2 regions of the Actinomadura rubrobrunea NBRC 15275 genome follow, and region 1 is predicted to be linked to the other one. Evidence: riboswitches for the same ligand, from Rfam matches in the RefSeq annotation. Region 1 holds a riboswitch; the other holds the start of a gene.

Region 1 (4,990 bases):
TTCGCCGCGGCGGAGACCGCCGACCTGCTCGTGGTCGGCTCACGCGGCCTCGGCGGCCTGGACCCGCTCGCGCTCGGCGCCACCAGCGGCGCCGTGCTGCAGCACGTCCCCTGCACCGTCGCCATCGTCCAACCCGCGCCGTGACTCCGCGATGCGGTCGCTGCTCCCGGAGGACCGGTCAGGCGGCGCTGCGGCGCAGGCGTTCGATTCGCCGGATCGGCGGTTTCACCGCGTGTTCGGACCGCCATGACACCGCAGCGTGCTCGTCGCGGCCCTCAGTAGATCCACGCCTCCGTCGCCGCGAAGCGGCGCCCGTCGATGCGAGGAGCGACGTTGGCGTCCGCCGTGTATACCAGCGGCCCGTCGCCCCAGTAGCCGTAGAGCGCGAGCAGCGAGTCGTTCGCCCAGGAACAGGGGCCTGACACATCGTTATAGCCGGGGGCATCCGCCGGGGCGGAGCGGCCGCAGGGGCATGATCCCTCCGGCGGCGGACAGGGAGTCGGACGTCCCATGAGCATGCCGTCCCACGGCCCCTCCGTCACCGCCGCCGCGATCAGATGATCCTGGATCTCTGCGAGCAGGTCGTAGCCGGCGCCGTCCTCGCCGAAGCGCTCGTCCAGAGCGTCCTCGAGCGCTTCGAAACCCTGGCTGTGCCAGCCGGTCTGGTAGTCGGCCGTCAGGAACAGCGTCCGATGCAGGTCCACCGGGTGCGGTTCATCGAGAAGGAAGCACGCGTCGACGAGATCGAGCACATCGGCCGGTGGGCGCGCGGTCCGCAGCTCATGCCTGGGGACGTCGGCGTACAAAACGACATGATTCGGTTCGGACTCGCCATTGTGGAAGAACCACAGCCGGCCGCTCGACGGCAGCCACCCCGCATCCGCCACGCCGGGCGCCTCCGCGAGATCGATCTGGGCGATGAAGGCCAGGGAGACTTCCGCGTCATCCGCCGAGCCGCCCGCGTCCGGCTGGGGCCGAGCGGTGGGCCACCGCCAGTCGCGAGGCAGATCCGGCAGGCCGCCGATTCGCGAACGTCCGATCTCGCCGGGCTCCCCCGCGTCGCGGTCGTCGACCGCGCTGAGCACCCACGCCGGCCGGACGAGCGCCCGAAGCATGTCGGTGAGCTCGTCGCGGTCGGCGTCCGACATGCCGACCACCTCCCGCACGGCGGCGGCCAGCATCGCGTCCAGATCTTCCGGAAGCAGACGACGATTGCCCCGCGGAGGGGAGCAGGGCGATACGGAGCGCGAATCGGACATGGCGCGCAGGCTACAGCGCCTCCCTGACGCTCACTCACAGACGCCCCTACGCGGACATGCACCTATGCCGCTGTGTATTGCCGCCACGTCCCTCGTCCCGGCCGACCGGGCCGGCACCGGCGGGGCAATCGCGGTCGCGCTTCCAGGGACGGCCGTTTTTGGCCGCGTTGCAGGTGGCGTCAGAGCAGGGGGTGGGAGTGGCGATCGGCACGCCGGTCCCGGTGTCCATGTGAAGGGCGCACCGGTTGCGTCGACGCAACCGGTGCGCCCTTCATGAGGGGGTTCACTCGGACGAGGCCCGGGAAGTCGCGGCCATCACGCCGAGGCCGCCGCGTCCGCCGTCACTTGCTGCCGTACTCCCAGTGCCACGGCTCGTAGGGGTTGCTGTAGGCCCAGGCGGGGTGGAACCAGCCGTACTTCTTCGAGTGGTTCTCCATCCACTTGAACTGGCGCGAGCTGTCGTTCTGGATGCCGCCGCACAGGTCGAGCGCGCGGCCCCAACCGTGGTTGCTGGTGCCGGGCCGGGCGGCCATGCCGCTCGGCATGGTCGCGTACAGCTGCTTCTGCTTGGAGTACGGGCGGTAGGAGCTCGTGACGCAGATGTCGGTGCCGAAGTGCTTCTTGTACGCGGCGTTGAGCTTGTAGAACGCCAGCGCGGCGTCAGCCCGCAGCTTGTGCCCTGCCTGCGGCAGCGAGCAGAGGTAGCGGGACGGGATGCGGCCGTTCGGGAACTCGCGCGCCTTCTTGCTCCGCGAGGCGTCGCAGTCGGGCTCGGCGGCCGACGTGCGCTTGGCGGTCGACCCGGTCTTGGCGGACGTCTTGGCGGACGTCTTGGCGCTCGTCTTGGCCGCCTCGTTCACCGCGGCCAGCGAGTGGTTCGCCGCCACCGCGGTCGCGGCGCCGGTCTCCGCGACCGCTCTCTCGCCGTCGCTCGGACCGAACGCCGCCGCCAGCCCGCTGGTCAGCATTCCGGCGAGAACGACACCGGTCCACGGCAGGACGATATTGCTGTTCTTTCCAGGCAGAAACTTCACGGCAATTGACTCCTATCCCCCATACCGCCTACCGGGTTAGCTGACGGATTCGGGCGTGGAAGTCGCCCTACGGCGCGCTCGAACAGAGAAAGCGCCGATTCACCCCTGCGACGGAACGGGCACTATTCGGCCCGCGAACCGCGCGCGTTGGTTCCCCGGCTCCGCAAAGGACGCGGATTAGGCGTTGCCGTCTTCACTTGGAACCTGGATGCCATGCGATCCTGGCGACCAGGAGCACTCCCCCCGGGACCGACATCACGGCACGGCGGCCCGGTTCGACGTGTCCGGCGCAAGGCAGACACCGAATGACGATGGACCGTACCAAACCTGTCAAACGACGGCAAACGGGACACCAAGCCCCGTCCTCGCCTGTGGCGCGCAGGTCAAGACCCTGCATCAGGCCCTGACGGGCCGCGCAGGAGGGGCGGTGCGCCTCGGCACCCCAGCGCTCGGCAAGCGCGCCTCCCATCGCGTCTCGGTCTGCGCGCCCCGAGGCGGCTTGGGCTGAGCGGTCGGCCCTCTGCGGAACCGAGCGCCGTCCCCGGCGCCGTCCCCGGCGTCGTCCGGCCTGCCGCCTCCCGGCCACGGATCGGAGCAAGGCGGGCACCCCATTGCGGCGAGGAGAGCGCCGGGACGACCGCGGTTCACGGACGCGAAGATCCTGCACGTACAGCCACCGGGCACAACGGCACGGCGTTCGTCGAGGGCGAACGGGCACGAGTCGACCGGCGCGGGCGCGGGCAAAGCACCGTGGAGTCCCCTCACGCAGCGGAGAGGGCATGCCGAGGAACAGGGGGCGGCCACGTGGCGGCGCCGGCCGGGGCGGCGCGGGGCGACCTGGCTGAGCAGGGCCAGGTTGGCGAAGCGGACGGTGTGGCGCCGGCGGCGCAGCCGCATGGCCGCGTAGGCGGCGGCCAGCAGCGGGATCAGGGTCAGCAGCCAGAGTCGTTCGGGCGACAGGAACGTCATGGGCGCACCCCCTTGGCGGCGACGGCGCGTCCGGCGGCGCGGCGTTGGCGCACCGCGAAGCGGGCGATGTCGGCGATCCAGTCGCGGTCGGTGCGGAGGACGAGGTGATGGGCGCCGGCGCAGCGCCCCTCCCACCGGCGAAAACCTGCTGGACCTGGGGTGCGGCGAGTGTGCGGTGCGCTCGACAACGGCCAGGGGCCTGTCTTCGCAGGCTTCCGCATGCCACGTTGTTGTGCGGAATGACCGATTCGTCGGATCATCCGTGGTCGACCATGGAAGGATCCCACGGCATGCGCATACGGCCGGTTTACGACATCGTCGCGCTGCTGGCCCGGCTGGGAGTCGGCAGCGTCTTCATCGCGCACGGCTGGCAGAAGATCGAGGCGGGCACCGCCGCCACCGGCAGGTCGTTCGAGCAGCTCGGCGTGCCCGCCCCCTCGGCCGCCGCCATCTACGCCACCTTCGCCGAGCTGCTGGGCGGGCTCGCCCTGATCGTGGGCGTGGGGCTCCCGATCGCCGGGACGGCCCTGTTCCTCGACATGGCGGGGGCCTTCGTCTTCGTGCACGCCCGCAACGGCCTGTTCCTGGTCGACGAGGGCAAGGCCGAGAACGGTTTCGAACTCGTCCTGGTCCTGGGGCTGGCGAGCCTGCTGTTCGCGGCGGGCGGAGGCGGCCGGCTGTCTCTGGACCACCGGCTCTTCCCGCCCCTGGCGGGCAGAGGCGGCGAGGAGGCCACGCCGCCGGAGCCGGACGAGTCGCGGGCCCTCCGTTCCGGATCGACCGGCGGCGCTACCACGGCCGACACGTCACGCTCCGACACCTCGGGCGAGGCAAAGCGGCGGCGCCGCGCGGCGGGCGGCGGCGACGGCGAAGCCACGGCGAGCGGCGCCGAGGCCGCGGACGCCCCCGATGTCCCTGCCCCGACGCGCGGCAAGCAGAAAGGCGGCAGGATCCGCCGGAAGACGACGAAGGCCAAGGCCGAGGAAACGGCCCCCGACGAAGAGTCGTCCACAGCCGCCGACGCTTCACCAGAGGCGCCTTCGGAAGGGGCGACCGGTGGAAAGTCCCGCGGCACGCCCCGGCTGGCGGCCGAAATCATCAGCGACACCAGCAATGACGTCCGCGTGGCCGGTAAAGGCAAGCGATCACAGTCCTGAGGATTGCGACGGCTCTCGGCCACGTGTTGATCGCAATGGCGCACAAAGGCTGGACCGCGGTCTCGGCAATGGACGGCGTTCGAGCGCAACTGCGCCCGCGGGCGTTGGACGTCGGGGCCGCGTGTCAGCATCTCTACAGGACGCCGCGCTCCGTCGACGGTTCAGCGGCCTGTGATGCGGCGAAGCATCGCTTCGGTGTGCTCCTTGGTGAACTTCTCCGGAGGGCCGCTGATCTCGACCTCGCCGCCGGGGATGGGCGAGCTGACCTGGGGCGAATACAGCACCTGCCCTTCGGCGACGATGGCGATCCGGTTGGCGGGCGGCTGCGCCCGGGCCGCCGCTGCCGTCAGCGCGGCGAACGCCTGGGCGTCCTGTCGGGTGAGCGTGATCCTCACGCTGTAGCCGTTGCGGCCGCTCACCGGGTCGGGCGGCTGGACGCGGATGTCGTCGACCCTGCCGACCGTCATACCGGACCCGACCTTGAGGCATTCGCCGGAGTCCGGATCCGGCAGCAGGCCGATTCCGCAGGGAGCGGCCTCGACGGCCTCGACGGCGAGAAACCGCACCGGCC
Region 2 (4,990 bases), on a different contig from region 1:
GGTCGGAGATGTTGCGCACCGACAGCTCGCGCTGCATCCCGACAAAGGTCGACGGGTCGCGGGTGAGGTCGAGGGAGTGCGCGTCGGCGCGGGCCTCGATGTGCCTGCTGACCAGGTTCTGCACGGGGGCGCCGACCTGCGCGGCCACCGTCACCAAGGCCAGCAGGAGCGCCGCCGAACGGGCGTCCGCGATGCCGCTCCGGTCGACTCCGGCGCGTCGTCGCACCCGGGGGGAGGTCAGCACCACGTACAGGAGGCAGATTCCCCCGGACACGGCCAGCGCGCCGATGAGCGTGCCGTGGAGCACGTCGTTGTTCTCGGCGTGCCCCAGCTCGTGCGCGACGATCGACTCGATGCGGGCGCGCGGGGTGCTCTTCAGCAGCGTGTCGTAGACGACGATGCGGCGCGTGGACCCGAACCCGGAGACGTAGGCGTTGAGCGCGGTGGTGCGCCGCGACGCGTCGGCGACCAGCACGTCCTCCACCGGGACGCCGTCGCGCCGCGCCATCGCCAGCAGGTCGGCGCGCAGCGGCCCGTCGGGCAGGGAGTGGAACCGGTTGAACAGCGGCTCGACCGCCACCGGGTACACGAAGGACACGGCGACGACCAGGACGAAGCCGCCCGCCGCCGCCCCGGCCCACCACCAGCGGGGGAAGCGGCGCATCAGCGCGTACAGCAGCGTGAGCGCCACCGTCCAGATCACCCAGGTGACGCCGAGGGACTTGAGCTGGTCGGTCAGCCACGCCGACCACGACTGAGTGGACAGCCCGTACCGGCGCAGCACCGTCTCGCTCCACGCGTCGAACGGCAGCCCCGCCAGCCGCACCACCACTGTGAGCAGCAGCGCCGCCGCGGCCGCGCGCAGCGGACGGCGCCGCACCCGGGCGGTGGCCCAGCCGACGAACCGCGAGCCCAGGGGCGTCAGCCCCAGGACGAGCACGACGGCGAGGCCGACCAGCAGGCCCGCGTACGCGGGCGGGGCGAGCGCCGCGTCGAACGCCCGCGACCGCTCGATCTGGTCGGCGGTGAAGTCCAGGGACGGGTCGGGAGCGGCACGACCGCCGGGGACCGGGCCGGGCAGCGGGGTCCACGGTGTGGTGACCGCCAGGACGACCCCGACGGCGGCGAACAGCACGACCGACGCGACCGCCGCGGCGACCCGGGGCCTGGAGCGCCCCCGGGGGGCCGCCGGCTCCGGCCGATCCGGCGGCGGCCCGCTCGCCCGTGCGGCGCTCACCCGGGGGGCGTCCGCCTCCGCGGCTTCCGCTCCCGGAGCCGTCGTCGTCTCGTCGCCGCGCTCGCTGCTCACTGCCTCGCCTCCGCCCCGCCGTGCAACCCGATCGTCCTCAACCCAGTGTCTCGCGCAGATAGTCGCGCCATAGCGCGGTGAGGCGGGCCGGGTCGACGCCCAGCGTCGCGCGCAGGGCGGCGTCCAGCGGCCCGCGGCCCGCGGCGCGGTACAGCCGGACCAGCGCGGCCTCACCGTACCGCTCGGCGATCATCCGGCAGGCCAGCCACGCCTCCTGGTAGGCCTGCGGCAGCCGCGGCGCCGAGGCGGCGAAGTCGTCGGGGCCGGGGAGCCGGGCGGGCAGGCGTCCGGCGGCGACCTCGGCGCGCAGTTCGCGTGCGGCCGACCGGACGCTCACGTCGGCGCGCAGGTAGCCGACGTAGTCGGCCAGGCCTTCGATGAGCCACACCGGGGTGCGGCCGTCGCGCGCCCCGCCGGTGGCCACGTGGGTCAGCTCGTGCGTCAGCACCACGTCGCGGCCCAGCGCGCTGAGGCGGGCGAACGCGACGGGGGAGACGACGACGCGATCGGCGCCGCGGCCCTTCCCGGCGGTGGGCGCCGTGGTGGCGACGGCGGCGATCCGGTCCAGTCCCTGCGCGCCCGCGCCCGACGGATCGGCGAGCGCGGCGGCCAGCCCGGGGTCGGCGGGCGCCACCGCGACGGTGCGGCGCCGCCAGCCGTCGCCGACGACGCCGGAGACGACCGGCACGGCCGCGTCCAGGCGGCGGGCGATCTCGTGCAGGCGCGGCCCGTCGCCCAGCACGAGGGTGCGGCGGCCGCGGACGACGGTCAGCGGGCCGCCGTCGAAGACGTCGGCCTCGTCGGGGAGGCCGCGCGCCGCGCCGTCGCCCGCGACCGTCCAGGAGCCCGAGCGCGGCGCGAACGCCATGTACCGGGTCCGGACCACCGGGGCGTCGTCGAAGCCGCGCAGACGGTAGCTCAGGCGCACGCGCGCCACCGCCGATCCGGGCTCCAGGCGCACCAGCGTCTCGCTCCAGGACGCCAGGGGCAGCCGCAGCAGGTTGTCGAACATGCGGCCCTGGGCGTCGCGGTAGGCGGCGGGCGCGGCGGCGACGGTGGCCATGAAGGCGACGCGGTCGCGTTCGCGCACGGCGCGCGTCCGGTTGGCCAGGACGGCCGCGACCGCGCGGGGGTCGGGCACGGCGGGAGCCGGTGCGGACGAGGCCCCGGGGCGCCGGGACGCGTCGGACCCGGCGGCGGTCAGGCCGAGCCCCGCCAGCACGCCCCCCGCCGACGCGGCGGCGATCGCGGTGACGGCCGCGCGGCGCGGGATGCGGCGGACCGGCGGTCCGTCCCCTTCGGCGTGGCCGTCGTCGTTCATGCGCGCGATCCTATGCGGGCCGCACCGGTCGGGCGGCGGCCGGTTCGTCCTCCTCGGAGGATTCGGCGTCCTCGGAATAGGCGAAGCCCGAGGCGGGTTCTGCCGTGTGGGGAGCCGCCGGGTACGCGAACGCGGCCGCCCGTTCGGGCGGCCGCGTCGAAGCACACTATCGGTCAGTGGATGACGAACGAACGAGGATGGAGACCGCCGGGATACCGGGGCGGCGGTCCGTGCCTGTTGACAGCGTTCTCAGTCGGCGCTCACTCCTTCCATACGCCTACCGGGTTAGCTGACGGGTTCGGTCGTGGAAGTCGACCTACGGCGCACGGCCTCGACTCCGGGTGCGAGGCGCGGCGCCGATTCACCCCGGAGCCGGCCGCCCGCGAGCGGCGGGACGAACGGCTCGGTGGTTCCCCGGCTCCACCCCCGTGCCGGGGGCGGACTCGGCGGCCAAGCGGCGGTATTCGGCTGAACTCGTGACGAGGACGGGACCCGTGGGACGGACCCGTCGTGCCGGTCCCGCAGACCTTCCCAGTGCGCTCGCGGCGCCATGCACGCCGCAGGCGTGCGCACGGTACGGCCTCGAGCCGGCGGGAGGACGGCATCTGGCGGATGCCGCCAGGGCGACGCGGCACCGGGTGCCGCAGCGGGGGCGCGGCACCTGGCGGGTGCCGCGGGATGACATCCCGGGACGTCGGCGCTGGCACGGCGCCTGGTGGACGCCGTGAGCGGTCACAAAGTACCAAAGGCGGACGAAGAGGCAAATAGTCGGCAAAAAGATCTACGGTCCAGGTCAGAACGCGTCTGACCTGGACCGCAGTCGTGATCGTGCCGGAGGGCGAGGGGAGCGCGGACTCCTCAGACCCGGCCGGCGCCGTAGAAGTTGGTCCGGTAGTAGCCGGACGTGATCGAGACGATCTCCACGTTCTTGCCGGTGCGCGGCGCGTGGATCATCTTGCCGCCGCCGATGTACAGCCCCACGTGCCCCAGGTTGTTGAAGAACACCAGGTCACCGGGCTGCAGGGCGTCGAAGGACACCCGGCGGGTGGCGGCGTACTGGCTGTTGGTGACGCGCGGCAGGTTCACCCCGGCCGCGCCCCAGGCGCGCATCGTCAGGCCCGAGCAGTCGTAGGAGTTGGGCCCTTCGGCGCCGTACTGGTACGGCTTGCCCAGCTGCGCGTAGGCGAACTGGATGGCGACCCGGGCCGAGCCGCTCGCCGGGCCGTTGTAGGTGGCGCCGGCGCCCTCGCCGGGCGCGGCGTCCCGCTCGCCCAGCTGACGCAGCAGCTTCTTCTGCTGCGCGATCGACTTTTCGACCTCGGCCTTCTTCTCGCGCAGCTCCTTGGCCTTCTTGGCGACCTCGTCGTAGGCCTGCTGGGCCTGGGCCTGCTCGCGGCGCAGCCGCTGCGTCGAGGCCAGGAACTGCTCCAGCTCGGAGCTGCGGTTGCGCGACAGGTGCGCGAAGATCGCGGTCTGGTCGAGGATCTTCTGCGGGTCGTCCGCGGCGGCGAAGCCCACGACGTCGCCGGTCTCGCCGTTCTTGTAGGCGGCGGCCGCCATCTCGGCGATCCGGCGGCGCAGCTCGTTGAAGGTCTTCTGCTCTTCCGCGCCGGCCCGCTTGGTCGCCTGGAGCTTGCGCTTGGCGATCTTCAGCTCCTCGCCGACCTGGTTGTACTTCTCGACCAGCTGCTCGACCTGCTCGTTGAGCTTGATGAGCTTCTTGCGGGCGTCGGACGCGCTGGGCGTCGGCTCGGCGTGCGCCGCCGTCACGGGCACCGCGAGGGACGCCGCCAGGGTGAGGCAGGCGGTCGCCGCCAGGCGCCGGGGGGCGAGCAAGCCCCCGAAAGGACTCCGCGGGCCTCGCGGGTCCGCTGCGGAGCCCCCGGTCAGATCATTGGTCACGGTCGGTTATGCCCCTCTCGTCCATGACGTCAGCCGACGACACTAGCGAGGGGTCACACCAGTCACAACCGATTCGTTACTATTGCGCGTCTTGTTTCACCTGTCCGCGCACAGATGATCACCAGACGCACCGGGCCCGGCCCGCGCCCGCGGGGTCACGAGCGGCCGAGGCGGCGCAGCAGGAGGGTGGAGGGGGCGGGACGGGCGCCGATGCGGCGGGCGGCGTCGGCCACCTCGCGGTCGGACGACACCACGACGACCGCCCGGCCCGACGGCTCGGCGCGCACCAGCTCGCCGATCAGCTCGTCGGCGGTCTGCCCGGGGCGGCTGAACAGCACCCGCACCCCGCGCGGCGCGGTGACCGCCACGGGGGCGTCCAGGTCGGCGCCGTCGAACACGCAGGTGACCTCGGCGCGGGTCTGCGCGGCCAGGCCGCCCAGGCCCGACAGCAGCCGGGT

The links. Region 1 has a riboswitch for cyclic di-AMP ahead of AR3_RS23645 (M15 family metallopeptidase). Riboswitches for the same ligand answer to the same signal wherever they lie in the genome.
Region 2: another riboswitch for cyclic di-AMP. It lies ahead of AR3_RS15200 (hypothetical protein); the one in region 1 lies ahead of AR3_RS23645 (M15 family metallopeptidase).

What each region holds. Positions count from the first base shown of each region.
Region 1 is NZ_BCQU01000093.1:4,581-9,570, forward strand. Features, by position in the region: gene AR3_RS23635 (universal stress protein) at 1-144, shown strand, start outside; gene AR3_RS23640 (DUF1963 domain-containing protein) at 276-1,259, opposite strand; gene AR3_RS23645 (M15 family metallopeptidase) at 1,601-2,293, opposite strand; cyclic di-AMP (ydaO/yuaA leader) riboswitch at 2,304-2,487, opposite strand; gene AR3_RS32980 (BatA domain-containing protein) at 2,690-3,262, opposite strand; partial or broken gene AR3_RS32385 (DUF58 domain-containing protein) at 3,259-3,387, opposite strand; gene AR3_RS32805 (DoxX family membrane protein) at 3,502-4,419, shown strand; gene AR3_RS23660 (SecDF P1 head subdomain-containing protein) at 4,581-4,990, opposite strand, start outside.
Region 2 is NZ_BCQU01000043.1:21,052-26,041, forward strand. Features, by position in the region: gene AR3_RS15195 (M48 family metallopeptidase) at 1-1,309, opposite strand, end outside; gene AR3_RS15200 (hypothetical protein) at 1,347-2,630, opposite strand; cyclic di-AMP (ydaO/yuaA leader) riboswitch at 2,890-3,089, opposite strand; gene AR3_RS15205 (C40 family peptidase) at 3,489-4,466, opposite strand; gene AR3_RS15210 (NYN domain-containing protein) at 4,688-4,990, opposite strand, start outside.